DNA from 3 places in the Streptomyces sp. NPDC090119 genome. Region 2 is predicted to be linked to each of the others. Evidence: riboswitches for the same ligand, from Rfam matches in the RefSeq annotation. Region 2 holds a riboswitch; each other region holds the start of a gene.
The links. A riboswitch is a leader RNA that binds a small molecule or an ion and turns the genes downstream of it on or off. The one in region 2 is predicted to bind thiamine pyrophosphate.
Positions count from the first base shown of each region.

Region 1: linked by a shared signal. The riboswitch ahead of thiC (phosphomethylpyrimidine synthase ThiC) and the one ahead of thiO (glycine oxidase ThiO) in region 2 are both predicted to bind thiamine pyrophosphate.
Region 3: linked by a shared signal. The riboswitch ahead of ACIPPM_RS12735 (thiamine ABC transporter substrate binding subunit) and the one ahead of thiO (glycine oxidase ThiO) in region 2 are both predicted to bind thiamine pyrophosphate.

Region 1 covers NZ_JBIVDK010000005.1:512,777-518,322, reverse strand. The annotation lists gene ACIPPM_RS23885 (metallophosphoesterase) at 1-945, shown strand, start outside; gene ACIPPM_RS23880 (hypothetical protein) at 1,140-2,003, shown strand; gene thiC (phosphomethylpyrimidine synthase ThiC) at 2,028-3,833, opposite strand; TPP riboswitch at 3,826-3,998, opposite strand; gene ACIPPM_RS23870 (YibE/F family protein) at 4,070-5,545, shown strand.
Region 2 covers NZ_JBIVDK010000002.1:302,558-308,103, forward strand. The annotation lists gene thiE (thiamine phosphate synthase) at 1-311, opposite strand, end outside; gene ACIPPM_RS08725 (Rv2175c family DNA-binding protein) at 410-775, opposite strand; gene ACIPPM_RS08730 (NAD(P)/FAD-dependent oxidoreductase) at 842-2,029, opposite strand; TPP riboswitch at 2,224-2,336, shown strand; gene thiO (glycine oxidase ThiO) at 2,333-3,517, shown strand; gene thiS (sulfur carrier protein ThiS) at 3,514-3,714, shown strand; partial or broken gene ACIPPM_RS08745 (thiazole synthase) at 3,717-4,517, shown strand; gene pknB (Stk1 family PASTA domain-containing Ser/Thr kinase) at 4,609-5,546, shown strand, end outside.
Region 3 covers NZ_JBIVDK010000003.1:17,695-23,240, reverse strand. The annotation lists gene ACIPPM_RS12745 (phosphatidate cytidylyltransferase) at 1-668, shown strand, start outside; gene rlmN (23S rRNA (adenine(2503)-C(2))-methyltransferase RlmN) at 861-1,967, shown strand; TPP riboswitch at 2,025-2,132, shown strand; gene ACIPPM_RS12735 (thiamine ABC transporter substrate binding subunit) at 2,214-3,287, shown strand; gene ACIPPM_RS12730 (ABC transporter permease) at 3,365-4,966, shown strand; gene ACIPPM_RS12725 (ABC transporter ATP-binding protein) at 4,966-5,546, shown strand, end outside.

The DNA of each region.
Region 1 (5,546 bases), on a different contig from region 2:
CACGAGGAGGAGCACCCCGACGGGTACACGCCGACCGAGCGGGACCTGCCGGTCATCCAGCGCGGCGACACCCTCCCGCCGCCCGTCGAACCGGCGGCCGCCCCGGCGCCGCAGTCCGACGCGGGTCCCGGCCCGCTCTTCGTCGTCGGCGACGTCCACGGCTACATCGAGGAGCTGCTGAGCGCGCTGCGGGAGAAGGGCCTGGTCGACGAGGCCGGCCAGTGGTGCGCGGGAACCGCCCGGCTGTGGTTCCTCGGCGACTTCACCGACCGCGGCCCGGACGGCATCGGCGTCATCGACCTCGTGATGCGGCTGTCCGCCGAGGCCGCGGCGGCCGGCGGCTACTGCAAGGCCCTGATGGGCAACCACGAGCTGCTGCTGCTGGGCGCCAAGCGGTTCGGCGACACCCCGGTCAACTCCGGCGCGGGCACTGCCACCTTCCAGGCGGCCTGGCTGCTCAACGGCGGCCAGAAGACCGACATGGACCGCCTCCAGGACCACCACCTCCAGTGGATGGCCCGGCTCGACGCGGTCGAGGAGGTCGACGGCCATCTGCTGGTCCACTCCGACACCACCGCCTACCTCGACTACGGCGACTCGATCGAGGCCGTCAACGACACCGTCCGCGAGGCGCTGACCCGCAACGACGCGGACGAGGTGTGGGACCTGTTCCGCAAGTTCACCAAGCGCTTCTCCTTCCGCGACGAGGGCGGCGCCGACGCCGTGCGCTCCCTCCTCGACACGTACGGCGGCACCCGTGTCGTGCACGGCCACAGCCCGATCCCCTATCTGCTCGGCCAGGTCGGCTCCGAGGAGAACGAGGACCGCGGCGAGCCCCATGTCGAGGGTCCGCACGTCTACGCCGACGGCCTCGCCATCGCCATGGACGGCGGCGTGACCATGGCCGGAAAGCTGCTGGTCCAGCAACTCCCCCTGGACGCCTGACCCTTCGCCGCGCCGCCCGGCACCGGGCCGGGACGGCGCGGAACCGGCACCGGGCATCGCCGCAATTTCCGGCAACCCCCTGTCACCGTGCGGTGTGACAGCTCTACCATCGGCTTATCCGTAGCAGGCTCCCCTCCGTTTCTGCCCGACGGCTCGCCGCCATGCGAGCCCCAAGCCCTACGGAGCATCGGGGGATGCACATGAACAGCGTTCCGCAGCACCTGCTGAGCGAGGACCGCCGGGAATTCGAGCGGCTCCTCGATGAGGCGCTGCGCTCCGCACCCGACCACCCGGAGCTGTCCGCCGTCGGAGAACGGCTCAACCCGGAACAGCTGCGCACGATGGCGCTCAACGCCACGGCCCTCATTACGGCGGCCGCCGCCACCGAGTACCAGCACTACGTCAAGACCCGCGAGGAACTGCGCCGTCCGGCACCCCCCGCCGAGGCGTCCGGCGCCGAATCCGGCTCGGCGGAGCCGGGAGCGGGCCCGCTGGGGCTCGCCGCCGCCCTCGGTGAGACCGCCGAGGCCGTCGGCGCGGGCGCCAGCGCGATGATCGCGGTCCTGGCCCCCGTGCTCGCCGGAACGGCCACCGTGATCTTCCTGCTGGTCGGCTACCTCCTGAAGATGCTCGCCCCCGGTCGGCAGTTCGGCCGGACCATGCTCACCGTCGGCTGGGTCTTCGGCGCCCTGACGGCGGTGGCGATCCTGACCGCCGGGGTGGCGCTCCTGATCACCGCCCTGCGCAACAGCTCCTCCGCCGGGGCCGCCGCCCAGGAGGAAGCGCGCGAGGCGGTGGCGAGGGCGCGTCAGGAGTGGCGGGACGCGCTGCTCGAGCGCGGCATCCTGCCCTTCCTGCGCGACGCCCTCGCCCAGCCCGGCGCCCCCGCCGCACAGCCCCTCCCGGCCCCCGGACCGAGCGGCCGGATGCCACGCCTCGGCTACGGCCGCCCCGGCTTCAGCAGCCCCGACGACGGAACGACCACCGACCGCCCCCGCTTCAGCAGCCCGGACTACACGAGCCCGGACTTCGGCGGCCCGGAACACCAGCCGGACTGAGCATCCGACCGGCGCCCGATCCGGCTAGGGCTGGTCCTCCACGATCGGCAAGTAGACCCGGTTGCCCGTGGCCGCGAACTCCAGCGACTTCTTCGCCATGCCCTCCTCGATCTCGGCCCGGTTGCCGCCGTGTTCGCGCCGGATGTCCTGCGAGATCTTCATGCTGCAGAACTTCGGCCCGCACATGGAGCAGAAGTGGGCCGTCTTCGCGGGCTCGGCGGGCAGCGTCTCGTCGTGGAACTCCCGTGCCGTGTCCGGGTCCAGGGCGAGGTTGAACTGGTCCTCCCACCGGAACTCGAAGCGGGCGTCCGAGAGCGCGTCGTCCCACTCCTGGGCGCCGGGGTGCCCCTTGGCCAGGTCGGCCGCGTGGGCGGCGATCTTGTAGGTGATGACGCCGGTCTTGACGTCGTCCCGGTTCGGCAGGCCCAGGTGCTCCTTGGGCGTGACGTAGCAGAGCATCGCCGTGCCCCACCAGGCGATCATCGCGGCACCGATACCCGAGGTGATGTGGTCGTACGCGGGCGCGACGTCGGTGGTCAGCGGGCCGAGTGTGTAGAACGGGGCCTCGTCGCAGATCTCCTGCTGGAGGTCGATGTTCTCCTTGATCTTGTGCATCGGGACATGCCCGGGGCCCTCGATCATCGTCTGCACGTCGAAGCGCCGGGCGATCCGGTTGAGTTCCCCGAGCGTGCGCAGCTCCGCGAACTGCGCCTCGTCATTGGCGTCAGCGATCGAACCGGGCCGCAGACCGTCGCCGAGCGAGTAGGTGACGTCGTAGGCCGCGAGGATCTCGCAGAGCTCCTCGAAGTGCTCGTACAGGAACGACTCCTTGTGGTGCGCCAGGCACCAGGCCGCCATGATCGAGCCACCGCGCGAGACGATGCCGGTCTTCCGGTTCGCCGTCAGCGGGACGTACGGCAGTCGCACACCCGCGTGCACCGTCATGTAGTCCACGCCCTGTTCGGCCTGCTCGATCACCGTGTCCTTGTAGACCTCCCAGGTCAGCTCCTCGGCCCGGCCGTCGACCTTCTCCAGGGCCTGGTAGAGCGGCACCGTGCCGATGGGCACGGGGGAGTTGCGCAGCACCCACTCGCGGGTGGTGTGGATGTTGCGGCCGGTGGAGAGGTCCATGACCGTGTCGGCGCCCCAGCGGGTCGCCCAGGTCATCTTCTCCACCTCCTCCTCGATCGAGGAAGTGACCGCCGAGTTGCCGATGTTGGCGTTGACCTTCACCAGGAACCGCTTGCCGATGATCATCGGCTCGATCTCCGGATGGTTCACATTGGCGGGCAGCACGGCCCGGCCCGCCGCGATCTCCTCGCGGACCACCTCGGGGGCGACGTTCTCCCGGAGCGCCACGAACTCCATCTCGGGCGTGATCTCCCCCTGGCGGGCATAGGCGAGCTGGGTGACCGCCCGGCCCGTCCGGCCACGCCGGGGCTGGCGGGGCCTCCCGGGGAAGACCGCGTCCAGATTGCGCAGCCCGCCGCGCGGCGAGGTGTGCTTGATCCCGTCGTCCTCCGGCCGGACGGGACGGCCCGCGTACTCCTCGGTGTCGCCACGGGCGACGATCCAGTTCTCCCGCAGCGGGGCCAGCCCCCGGCGGACATCGGTGTCGGCTTCCGGATCGGTGTACGGGCCGGAGGTGTCGTACAGCGTGACCGACCGCCCGTTGGTGAGGTGCACCTGACGGACCGGCACCCGCAGATCGGGGCGCGAGCCCGCGACATACGCCTTGTGCCAGCCGATGGACTTCCCGGCCTCCTCGCCCGACGAACTGGTCGTCGTGGTCTGCGCGGAGGCAGGCGTGCGTGCGTCCTTGTTGGTCATGAGACCTACTCCCTACGCCGGCATTACCCGGTAACAGGTTCGGCGGTCGACGCAGCGATTTCCGTCCGCAGATGTCCTCGGGGAACCATGTTCCACGTGAAACATCGCAACGACGGAGGTCAGCGCCCTCTCAGCCCGGTGCTCCGAGCTCCCGCGTGTGCAAAGGTGCCTCCACGCTAGCGCCCTCTGTGACGGGATGAACAGTGGGCCTCCCCCGTTCTTGCAATGATCGGGCCGTGACCACGACGCAGCAGCCTCCCTACCCTCCTCCCGGCCCACCCCACCGGCCGGGCTCCGGACCAGGCCCCGGCGACGGGAGCGGGCACGGGTCCGGTCCCGGAGACGGCCATGGCGGGCACGGGGGTCACGGCGGTCATGGGAGTCATGGCGGGCATGGCCACGGGCACGGGCACGGGCACTCGCACAGCCATGGCCCCGCCGCGCCGGTCTCCAGACATCTGCGCAAGGTCATCGCGGCCATCCTGATCCCGTTCAGCGCGGCCGTCGTCGTGGGTCTGGTGGTGCTCTGGCCCGGAGGCGCGCCCCCGCACCAGCGCTCCGGGGTCGGCTTCGACCGCCAGACCCAGCAGGCCACGGTCACCCAGGTCACCTCGGTGAGCTGCCAGGTCGGCGGGGTGGGCGGGGGAGCCCCGGCCGGTGATCCCTCGGCCACGGGCGCGGGTCCGGCCGCCCAGGAGGACAAGAAGGGCCCCTGCAAGAAGGCGACGGTCCGGGTCGACACCGGCAAGGACCAGGGACGCACCTTCACCGAGCTGGTGCAGCCCGACCAGACCCGGCAGTTGCACCAGGGCGACAAGGTCGTGGTCGCCTACGAGCCCAAGGCGCCGAGGGAACTCCAGTACGCGGTCACCGACCTGGACCGCAAGTTCCCCATGGCCCTGCTCGCCGGGATCTTCGCGGTCGCCGTCGTGGTGGTGGGCCGACTGCGCGGCGTCATGGCACTGGTGGCCCTGGCGGTGAGCTTCATGGTGCTCACCCTGTTCATCCTGCCCGCGATACTCCAGGGCTCGAATCCGCTGCTGGTGGGCGTGGTCGGGTCGAGCGCGATCATGCTCATCGCGCTGTACATGTGCCATGGCCTGTCCGCGCGGACCTCCGTCGCGGTGCTGGGCACCCTCGTCTCCCTGCTGCTGATCGGTCTGCTCGGCTCGCAGTTCATCGGCTGGGCCGCGCTCACCGGCAACACGGACGACAACACCGGCCTGATCCACGGTCTCTACCCGTCCATCGACATGAGCGGCCTGCTGCTCGCGGGCGTCATCATCGGCTCGCTGGGCGTGCTGGACGATGTGACGGTCACCCAGACCTCGGCAGTGTGGGAGCTGCACGAGGCCAACCCCTCGATGGGCTGGCGGGGGCTGTACCGGGCGGGCATCCGCATCGGCCGCGACCACATCGCCTCCGTCGTCAACACCCTCGTCCTCGCCTACGCGGGCGCCGCGCTGCCCCTGCTCCTGCTGTTCTCCATCGCGCAGAGCGGGGTGGGCACCGTGGCCACCAGCGAGCTGGTCGCGGAGGAGATCGTGCGGACGCTGGTCGGCTCGATCGGTCTGGTCGCCTCGGTTCCGGTCACCACCGCGCTCGCCGCCCTGGTCGTCTCGGCGGACCGCCCCGCGCCGGGTACGGCGGCTCCCGCGGCCGGCAAGCCCGTCGCGGCCTCCGGCGGCAGGGGACGGCGCCGGAAGCGCTGAG
Region 2 (5,546 bases):
ATCGCCCGGGCGGCGGGCACCGGCAGGTCGCCCTGGCCGAGGTGGAGCACGTCGGCTCCGGAGGCGTGGGCCACGTCGGCCCGGTCGTTGACCGCGAGCAGCTTGCCGTGCCGGGCGCAGGCGTCGGCGAACACCTCCAGGTGGGCCAGCTCCTCGGCGGCCTCCATGCCCTTGTCGCGCAGCTGGACGATGTCGACACCGCCGGCCAGGACCGCGTCCAGGAACTCGGCGAGGTCGCCCTGCTCCCTGCGGGCGTCCGTGCAGAGGTAGAGCCGGGCGTCGGCGAGGCGGGCGCGGGCGGTGTCGGGCATGCGGTGGGTCCCCCGGTGGTTCGGTGTGCGGGTCGGCTTTGCGTGGGGGCGGCGCCCGGCCGGGCGCCGCCCTGGGCCCTGTCACGGGCCCGGTCGGGTCAGCCGGCCAGTGCCTGGGCCCGGCGCTTCACCTCCGTGCCGCGGTTCTCGCTGAGGGCCTGCGCGGGGGTGCCGGGCAGGGAGGCGTCGGGGGTGAAGAGCCATTCGATCATCTCTTCATCCGTGAACCCGTTGTCCCGCAGGAGCGTCAGGGTGCCGGTGAGGCCCTTGACGACCTTGTCCTCGTCGATGAAGGCGGCGGGGACGTGCAGCGCCCGGTTCTCACCTCGGCGTACGGCGATGATTTGGCCCTCCTTGACCAGCTGCCGCACACGCGTCACCTCGACATCGAGCATTTCGGCGATGTCGGGGAGGGTGAGCCAGGCGGGGACAAGAGCGTCGATCTTGGTGTCAATCTCGGTCACGACACCTAGCCTGCCATCCCCCACCGACAGCCGGTAGTCGGGCCACTCCGCGCGCGGGTGCCCGGCCTACTCGACGACGGCCTGTTTCAGCGGGAGCGCGGGGTCGGTGAGGGCCTCGGCGTCCATCAGGCGGCCCGCCTCGATCAGCCGCCTGCCCTGGGCGAGGTCGCGTGGGCGGCCCACCGCCAGCAGGGCCACCAGACGGCCCTCGCGCAGCCAGCACACGGTCCAGGCGGGGTCGGCCGGGTCCCCGCGCCACACCGTGCGGTCGGCGGCCGCGTGGTGGCCCGCGTACTGCACGAACCGCCCGAACTGCTCGGACCAGAAGTACGGCACCGGGTCGTAGGGCGCCGCCTCCTCGCCCAGGATGTCGGCGGCGACCGTACGGGGGCCCTGGAGGGCGTTGTCCCAGTGGTGGACGAGCAGCCGCTCGGCGTAGCGGGCCGAGGGGAAGGAGGTGCAGTCGCCGACCGCGTACACGTCCGCGGCGGAGGTGCGCAGCCGGTCGTCGGCCAGGACGTCGCCGTGCGGGCCGAGGGCGATGCCCGAGCCCGCCAGCCAGGCGGTGGCGGGGTGGGCGCCGATGCCGACCACGACGGCGTCGGAGGGCAGCCGGGCGCCGTCGTCCAGCACGACCGCGCCGGGTTCGACGGCGGCCACGCGGACGCCGGTGCGCAGGGAGACGCCGCCGTCGGCGTACCAGGCGGCCATCGGGGCGGCGACCTCGGCGGGCAGGGCACCGGCCAGCGGGCGGTCGGCGGCCTCGACGACGGTCACCGCGCAGCCCGCCTCCCGGGCGGCGGTGGCGAACTCGGCGCCGATCCAGCCCGCGCCGACCACCACCACGTCGTGCCGCGCGGCCAGCACCGGGCGCAGCCGCTCGGCGTCGTCCAGGGTGCGCAGCAGATGCACACCGGGCGTCTCGTCGGTGCCGGGCAGCCGGACGGGTACGGCGCCGGTGGCGAGGACCAGCACGTCGTACGGGACGGGACCGGCGGCGGTGTCCAGTTCGTGGTCGGCGGGGCGGACGCCGAGCGCCTCGCAGCCGAGCCGGAGGTCGATGTCGAGCGAGGCGAAGTCCACGTCGAAGGCGGAACCCTCGGCGGTGCCCAGCAGGATGGCCTTGGACAGCGGGGGCCGGTCGTAGGGCTGGTGCGGCTCGGCGCCGATCAGGGTGACGGGCCCGGTGAAGCCCTGTTCGCGCAGGGCGACGGCGGTCTGCACCCCGGCCATGCCCGCCCCGACGACGACCACGCGCCGTTCCTGCCCCGCGGCCTCCGGAGATCTCTGCTCAGTCACATGGTCACCTTAGGTCACTGACTCATCGTCAGTCAGTGCGCGTCGCACCGACCTCTTCACCCACGCTGATGCCCCCGCCCGGCCGTCGTACCGGAGGGGCCGGTGCTCCCTTACGGCTGAGCTGGGCGGGCGGCTAGGCTGGCCACCGTAACTGCACTCGCGGGAGCCCGGACGCACCGGGCTGAGAGGGAGGCTGGCGGCCTCCGACCGTACGAACCTGATCCGGGTCATGCCGGCGAAGGGAGGGGCGAGACGCCCATGCCGTCACGTACGTCCGAACGACCCGGTGCCCCGGACGTCCTCGTCGTCGGGGGCGGGATCATCGGCCTGGTCACCGCCTGGCGCGCGGCCGGGCGGGGACTCACCGCGGCCGTGGTGGACCCCGATCCCGGTGGCGGGGCCGCGCGGGTCGCGGCCGGGATGCTGGCCGCGGTCACCGAGCTGCACCACGGCGAGGAGGGGCTGCTCGCCCTCAACCTGGCCTCCGCGCACCGCTATCCCGACTTCGCCGCCGAGCTGGCCGAGGCCACCGGTCACGATCTGGGCTACCGCCGCTCGGGCACCCTGGCCGTCGCCTTCGACACCGACGACCGCGCCCAGCTCCGTGAGGTGCACGAGCTGCAGCTCCGCTGCGGACTGGACTCGGAGTGGCTGTCCGGGCGGGAGTGCAGGCGGTTGGAGCCGATGCTGGCGCCCGGTGTGCGGGGCGGGCTGCGGGCCGACGGGGACCATCAGATCGACCCCCGGCGGCTGGCGGCCGCGCTGCTGACCGCGTGCGAGCGAGCCGGGGTGGTCCTCCATCGCTCCTGGGCCGCGCGGCTCGACACGACAGGGGACCGGGCCACCGGGGTCACCACGGCGGACGGCACCGCGCTGGCCGGCGGGCAGGTGGTGCTGGCGGGCGGCAGCCTGAGCGGGCGGCTGGAGGGGGTGCCGGAGGCGCTCGTACCGCCGGTGCGCCCGGTGAAGGGGCAGGTGCTGCGGCTGACGGTGCCACCCCGGTACCGGCCGTTCCTCAGCCGTACCGTGCGGGCCGTGGTGCGTGGCGGGCCGGTGTACCTGGTGCCGCGCGAGAACGGCGAGCTGGTGATCGGCGCGACCAGCGAGGAGCTGGGGTACGACACCACGGTCACCGCGGGCGGGGTGTACGAGCTGCTGCGCGACGCCCATGAGCTGGTGCCCGGCATCACCGAGCTGCCGCTCACCGAGACCCTGGCCGGACTGCGCCCCGGCTCCCCCGACAACGCCCCGCTGCTCGGCCCCTCGGGCCTGGACGGCCTGCTGCTGGCCACCGGGCACTTCCGCAATGGCGTGCTGCTCACGCCCGTCACCGGGGACGTCATGGCCGACGTGCTGTGCGGCGCGGGGCTGCCCGAGGTGGCCCGCCCGTTCTCGCCGCACCGGTTCGCCGCCCCCTCCCCCACCCTGGAGCACTCCGCATGAACATCTCCGTCAACGGCGAGCGCCGCGAGGTGGCGCCGGGCACCGCCCTGGACGCGGTCGTACGCGTCCTCACCCCGGCGCCCTCCGGGGTGGCCGCCGCCGTGAACGAGACCGTGGTCCCGCGCACCCGGTGGGCCGAGACCGGCCTCGCCGAGGGCGACCGGGTCGAGGTCCTCACCGCCGTGCAGGGAGGCTGACCGTGACTACCGGAACCACCGAACCCCTGGTCCTCGGCGACCTGACGCTGGACTCCCGGCTGATCATGGGCACCGGCGGCGCCCCCAGCCTGGACGTGCTGGAGCGCTCGCTGGTCGCGTCCGGCACCGAGCTGACCACGGTGGCGATGCGCCGCGTCGACCCCGGCGCGCACGGCTCGGTGCTGTCGGTGCTGGAGAAGCTGGGCATCCGCGTACTGCCCAACACCGCGGGCTGCTTCACCGCCGGGGAGGCGGTGCTGACCGCCCGGCTGGCCCGCGAGGCGCTCGGCACCGACCTGGTGAAGCTGGAGGTGGTGGCCGACGAGCGGACGCTGCTCCCCGACCCGGTGGAGACGCTGGACGCGGCCGAGACCCTGGTGGACGACGGCTTCACCGTGCTGCCGTACACCAACGACGACCCGGTGCTGGCCCGCAGGCTCCAGGACGTGGGGTGCGCGGCCGTGATGCCGCTGGGCTCCCCGATCGGCTCCGGGCTCGGCATCCGCAACCCGCACAACTTCGAGCTGATCATGGAGCAGTCGTACGTCCCGGTGATCCTGGACGCGGGTGCCGGTACGGCGTCCGACGTGGCGCTGGCGATGGAGCTGGGGTGCGCGGGTGTGATGCTCGCCTCGGCCGTCACCCGGGCGCAGGACCCCGAGACGATGGCCACGGCCATGCGGCACGCCGTGCACGCGGGGTACCTGGCGCGGCGGGCCGGACGCATCCCCCGCCGCCATTTCGCGCGGGCGTCGTCCCCCGCCGAGGGGCGCGCGGACCTCGATCCGGAGCGCCCCGCGTTCACTTCGCGGGACGGTCACAGCTCTGCTGCGGTCGCTCACCCGGACGGCGCAGCGGGCGCCGCCCCCGCGCACCCCTCGTAGACTCGCCCGCGTGGATACGACGCTTCAGGACCCCCTCCTCGGCCAGGTGCTCGACGGCCGCTATCGCGTCGAGGCGCGGATCGCCGTCGGCGGGATGGCGACCGTCTACCGGGCCCTGGACATCCGGCTGGACCGGGTCCTGGCGCTCAAGGTGATGCATCCGGCGCTGGCCGCCGACGGCGCCTTCGTGGACCGGTTCATCCGCGAGGCCAAGTCGGTCGCCCGGCTCTCCCACCCCAACGTGGTGCAGGTCTTCGACCAGGGCACCGACGGCGGTTACGTGTACCTGGCGATGGAGTACGTCGCCGGGTGCACCCTGCGGGACGTGCTGCGGGAGCGGGGCGCACTGCGGCCGAGGGCGGCCCTGGACATCCTGGAGCCGGTGCTCGCCGCGCTGGGCGCGGCCCACCGGGCCGGGTTCGTGCACCGGGACATGAAGCCGGAGAACGTGCTGATCGGGGACGACGGCCGGGTCAAGGTCGCCGACTTCGGTCTGGTCCGCTCGGTCGACACGGTCACCAGCACCACCGGCTCGGTCCTCGGCACCGTCTCCTACCTGGCCCCGGAACAGATCGAGCAGGGCACCGCCGACCCGCGGGTGGACGTGTACGCCTGCGGTGTCGTGCTCTACGAGATGCTGACCGGCGCCAAGCCGCACTCCGGCGACTCCCCCGCCCAGGTCATCTACAAGCACCTCAACGACGACGTGCCCCCGCCCTCGGCGCTGGTGCCGGGGCTGGCGTACGAGCTGGACGAGCTGGTGGCCGCCGCGACCGCGCGCACCCCGGCGGTCCGGCCCGCGGACGCGGCCGCGCTGCTCGGCGAGGTGCTGCGGGTCCGTGGCTCGCTCACCGAGGAGCAGCTCGACGCGATGCCGCCGCAGGAGCTGTCGCACGGGCACCACGAGCACCACGACAACGCGGGCGACCGTACGAGCGTGCTGCCGCG
Region 3 (5,546 bases), on a different contig from region 2:
GTCGACTCCAGGAGCGCAAGGGGATCAAGGTTCCCCTGGTGCCGCTCGCGTTGGGCGGTGCGGCCATGGTGGTCGCCGGGTACGCGCGCGGTGCCGAGGGCGCCTGGGTCGCCATGGCGCTGACCGCGCTCGCGGTGCTGGTCTGGCGCATGACCCAGCCGCCGGAGGGCTACCTCAAGGACGTCACGGCCGGTGTCTTCGCCGCGTTCTACGTGCCGTTCCTGGCGACGTTCGTGGCGATGATGCTCGCCGCCGACGACGGGCCCTGGCGGGTGCTGACGTTCCTGCTCCTCACCGTCGTCAGCGACACCGGCGCGTACGCGGTCGGCTGGCGCTTCGGCAAGAACAAGCTGGCTCCGCGCATCAGCCCCGGCAAGACCCGCGAGGGTCTGATGGGCGCGGTGGCGTTCGCCATGGTCGCGGGCGCGCTGTGCATGCAGTTCCTGATCGAGGACGGCGCCTGGTGGCAGGGCCTGGTCCTCGGCCTCGCGGTCGCGGCCAGCGCCACGCTGGGCGATCTCGGCGAGTCCATGATCAAGCGGGACCTCGGCATCAAGGACATGGGCACCCTCCTCCCCGGCCACGGAGGAATCATGGACCGCCTGGACTCCCTGCTGCCGACGGCCCCGGTGGTGTGGCTGCTGATGGTGGCGTTCGTCGGCTCCTGACCGTCCCGGAAGTCCGACGGGCCCCCGTTCCAGCTTTGGAGCGGGGGCCCGTCGCCGTCCGGGCACCCCAAGGTCTGCGGCGTGGGAGACGGTAGTCCTCGGGCAGCGCTTCCTGAGTCACGATGCCCGGTGGCGGAGACCACGAACACACGACCAGGGCCACCCAAGTCGATCTGAGACACTGGTACCACCATGCCCAAGCCTGGAGAACTCACTTTCGTCGCCCCCCGCGGAGCCAAGAAGCCGCCGCGGCATCTCGCCGACCTCTCGCCCGCGGAGCGGAAGGACGCTGTCGCGGAGGCGGGCGAGAAGCCGTTCCGTGCCAAGCAGCTCTCGCAGCACTACTTCGCGCGGTACACGCACGACCCCGAGCAGTGGACGGACATCCCGGCCGGTTCGCGGGAGAAGCTGCGGGAGGCGCTGTTCCCTGAGCTGATGTCGGTGGTCCGGCATCTGGCCACGGACCAGGGCACCACCCGCAAGACGCTCTGGCGGCTGTTCGACGGCACCCTCGTCGAGTCCGTGCTGATGCGGTACCCGGACCGGGTCACCATGTGCATCAGCTCGCAGGCCGGGTGCGGGATGAACTGCCCGTTCTGTGCCACGGGCCAGGCCGGTCTCGACCGGAACCTGTCCACCGCCGAGATCGTGCACCAGATCGTGGACGGCATGCGGGCGCTCCGGGACGGGGAAGTGCCCGGCGGTCCGGCCCGGCTGTCCAACATCGTCTTCATGGGGATGGGCGAGCCGCTCGCGAACTACAAGCGCGTCGTCGGCTCCATCCGGGCGCTCACCGACCCCGCCCCGGACGGCCTCGGCCTGTCTCAGCGCGGCATCACCGTGTCGACCGTCGGCCTCGTCCCCGCCATCCACCGCTTCGCCGACGAGGGCTTCAAGTGCCGGCTGGCGATCTCGCTGCACGCCCCCGACGACGAGCTGCGCGACACCCTCGTTCCCGTGAACACGCGGTGGAAGGTGCGCGAGGTGCTGGACGCCGGGTTCGAGTACGCGGAGAAGTCCGGGCGTCGGCTGTCCATCGAGTACGCGCTGATCCGGGACATCAACGACCAGGCGTGGCGCGGTGACCGGCTCGGCCGGCTGCTCAAGGGCAAGCCCGTGCACGTCAACCTGATCCCGCTCAACCCCACCCCCGGCTCCAAGTGGACCGCCTCCCGTCCCGAGGACGAGAAGGCGTTCGTGGCGGCCATCGCCGCGCACGGCGTGCCGGTGACCGTCCGGGACACCCGCGGTCAGGAGATCGACGGGGCGTGTGGTCAGCTCGCGGCCACCGAGCGGTAACCTGGGCCGGTCAGTACAACGTCATACCCGTACACGTTCGTACGGTCATACATCTGCATATTCCGACAGGGGAGCGCCACAGCGCTGAGAGTGCGGCAACCAGGCCGCAGACCCTCTGAACCTCGCCCAGGTCATTCTGGGTAGGAAGTTCGGTCATCACTCAAGCTGTTGTGCCCTGCCCGGACTCCCGCGTGGAGTCAAGGGCAGGGCCGCGTCTCTTCCTGGCCCACCCCAGGAGGACCACCAGTGCACACCAAGACCTTCGTGGCCGCGGCGGTCGGCCTCGGCCTGCTCACGCTCTCCGCGTGCGGGTCCACCGACACCAAGGGGGCCGCGGACACCAAGACCGTGACCCTTGTCAGCCACGACTCGTGGGCCGCGTCCAAGAACGTGATCGCGGACTTCGAGAAGCAGTCCGGCTACCGGGTGCGCGTCCTCAAGGACGGCGACGCCGGGCAGGCCGTCAACAAGGCGGTCCTCACCAAGGACAACCCCCAGGGCGACGTCTTCTTCGGCATCGACAACACCCTGCTCTCCCGCGCCCTCGACAACGGCCTCTTCCAGCCGTACGCCGCCAAGGGCCTCGGCCAGGTCGACCCCGCCTTCCAGCTCGACGCGGCGAAGCACCGGGTCACGCCGGTCGACCACGGCGACATCTGCGTCAACTACGACAAGGCGTACTTCACCGAGCACAAGCTGAAGCCGCCGCGCACCTTCGCCGACCTCGCGGACCCCAAGTACAAGAATCTGCTGGTCACCGAGAACGCCGCCACCTCCTCGCCCGGCCTCGGCTTCCTGCTCGGCAGCGCCGCGAGTTACGGCGACAAGGGCTGGGAGGGGTACTGGAAGAAGCTCAAGGCCAACGGCGTCAAGGTCGTCGACGGCTGGGAGCAGGCGTACTACCAGGAGTTCTCCGGCTCCTCCGAGGGCAGGAAGGCGGGCGGTGACCGGCCGCTCGTCGTGTCGTACGCCTCCTCGCCGCCCGCCGAGGTGATCTACGCCAAGCAGAAGCCGAAGACCGCCCCCACCGGTGTCTCCGAGGGCACCTGCTTCCGGCAGGTCGAGTTCGCCGGGCTGCTGGACCACGCGAAGAACCCCGAGGGCGGCAAGGCGTTCCTCGACTTCCTGCTCTCCAAGCAGTTCCAGCAGGACATGCCGCTGAACATGTTCGTGTACCCGGTGATCAAGGACGCGAAGGTCCCCGCCGAGTTCACCGAGTACGGGCCCGCCGTCAAGGACCCGCAGACCATGGCGCCCAAGAAGATCGCCGCCAACCGCGACCAGTGGGTCAGCTCGTGGACGTCTCTCGTACTGAAGTAGCTGAAGCGGCCGGAGCAGCCGGAGCGGCGGAAGCAGCCGGACGGCGCGGCCGCGGGAGCGTGGCGCGGCTGGGGCTGATGGCCCTGCCCGTCGCCTTCTTCGCGCTGTTCTTCGCCTGGCCCGTAGCCGCCATCACGGCGCGCGGGCTCAAGGCCGACGGCAGCTGGCATCTCGGACGGTTCGCCGAGGTGCTGGGCCGCTCCGACATCCGGCACGTGCTCTGGTTCACCACCTGGCAGGCGCTCGCCTCCACCGCGCTCACCCTGCTGATCGCGTTGCCCGCCGCCTGGGTCTTCGCCCGGCTGGAGTTCCCCGGCAAACAGGTGCTGCGGGCCGTGGTCACGGTGCCGTTCGTGCTGCCCACGGTGGTCGTCGGCACCGCGTTCCTCGCCCTGGTCGGCCACGGCGGGCTGCTGGACGAACTGTGGGGCGTACGGCTGGACACCACGGTGTGGGCGATCCTCATCGCGCACGTCTTCTTCAACTACGCCGTCGTCGTGCGCACCGTCGGCGGGCTGTGGGGCCAGCTCGACCCCCGGCAGGAGGAGGCCGCCCGGATGCTCGGCGCCTCCCCGCTGCGCGCCTGGCGCCAGGTCACCCTGCCCGCGCTGGCGCCCGCCGTGGCCGCCGCCGCGCTGATGGTGTTCCTGTTCACCTTCACCTCCTTCGGCGTGGTCCAGATCCTCGGCGGGCCCACCTTCTCCACCCTGGAGGTGGAGATCTACCGGCAGACCTCCGAGGTCTTCGACCTGACCACGGCCGCCGTCCTCACCCTGGTGCAGTTCGCCGCGGTCGGCGCGATCCTCGCCGTGCACGCCTGGACGGTACGGCGCCGGGAGACCGCGCTGCGCCTGGTCGACGCCTCCGGCACCGCCCGCCGCCCGCGCGGCGCCGGACAGTGGACGCTGCTCGGCGGGGTCCTCGCCACCATCGCGGTCCTGCTGGTGCTGCCGCTCGGCGTGCTGGTGCGCCGCTCACTGGACGCGCCGGGCTTCGGCTACTACCGGGCGCTCACCGACGCCGACGGCGGTACGTTCCTGGTGGCGCCGCTGCACGCGGTGTGGACCTCGCTGGAGTACGCGGTCGCCGCCACCGCCATCGCCCTGGTCGTCGGCGGACTCGCCGCCGCCGCGCTGGCCCGGCGGGACGCGGGCCGACTGGTACGCGGGTTCGACGCCCTGCTGATGCTGCCGCTCGGCGTCTCCGCCGTGACCGTCGGCTTCGGCTTCCTGATCGCGCTGGACGAGCCGCCGCTGGACCTGCGCCAGTCCTGGTTCCTGGTGCCGCTCGCCCAGGCCCTGGTCGGCGCCCCCTTCGTCGTACGGACCATGCTGCCGGTGCTGCGGGCGGTGGACACCCGGCTCAGGGAGGCGGCGGCGGTGCTCGGCGCTTCGCCCTGGCGGGTCTGGCGGGAGGTCGATCTCCCGTTGGTGCGGCGGGCGTTGCTGGTCGCGGCCGGGTTCGCGTTCGCCGTGTCGCTGGGCGAGTTCGGGGCGACCGTGTTCATCGCCCGGCCCGACAACCCCACCCTCCCGGTGGCGGTGGCCCGGCTGCTGGGCCGTCCGGGAGAGCTGAACTACGGCCAGGCGATGGCCCTTTCCACGATTCTGATGGTGGTCTGCGCGGCCGCGCTGCTCGTGCTGGAGCGGCTGCGCACCGACCGGACGGGGGAGTTCTGATGCTGCTGAGCCTTGAGGAGGCGACCGTCCGTCTCGGCGGGCGACCGGTGCTCGACACGGTGGACCTCGGGGTCGCCGAGCACGAGGTGGTGTGTGTGCTCGGACCCAGCGGCAGCGGCAAGTCGACCCTGCTGCGGAGCGTGGCCGGGCTCCAACCCCTGGACGGCGGAAGGGTGTTGCTGGACGGGCGCGACCAGGCGGGGGTGCCCGCGCACCGGCGTGGGGTCGGCCTGATGTTCCAGGACCACCAGCTCTTCCCACAGCGGGACGTGGGCGGCAACGTCGCCTTCGGGCTGCGGATGCACGGCCTGCCCAAGGGTCAACGGGACGAACGGGTGCGGGAGTTGCTGGAGCTGGTCGGGCTGCCCGGTGCGGCCCGGCGGGCGGTGGCCGGTCTCTCTGGCGGTGAGCAGCAGCGGGTGGCTCTCGCGCGGGCGCTCGCGCCCCGGCCGAGGCTGCTGATGCTGGACGAGCCGCTCGGGCAGCTGGACCGCTCGCTGCGGGAGCGGCTGGTGGTCGAACTCCGGGAGCTGTTCGGCCGGTTGGGCACCACCGTGCTCGCCGTCACCCACGACCAGGG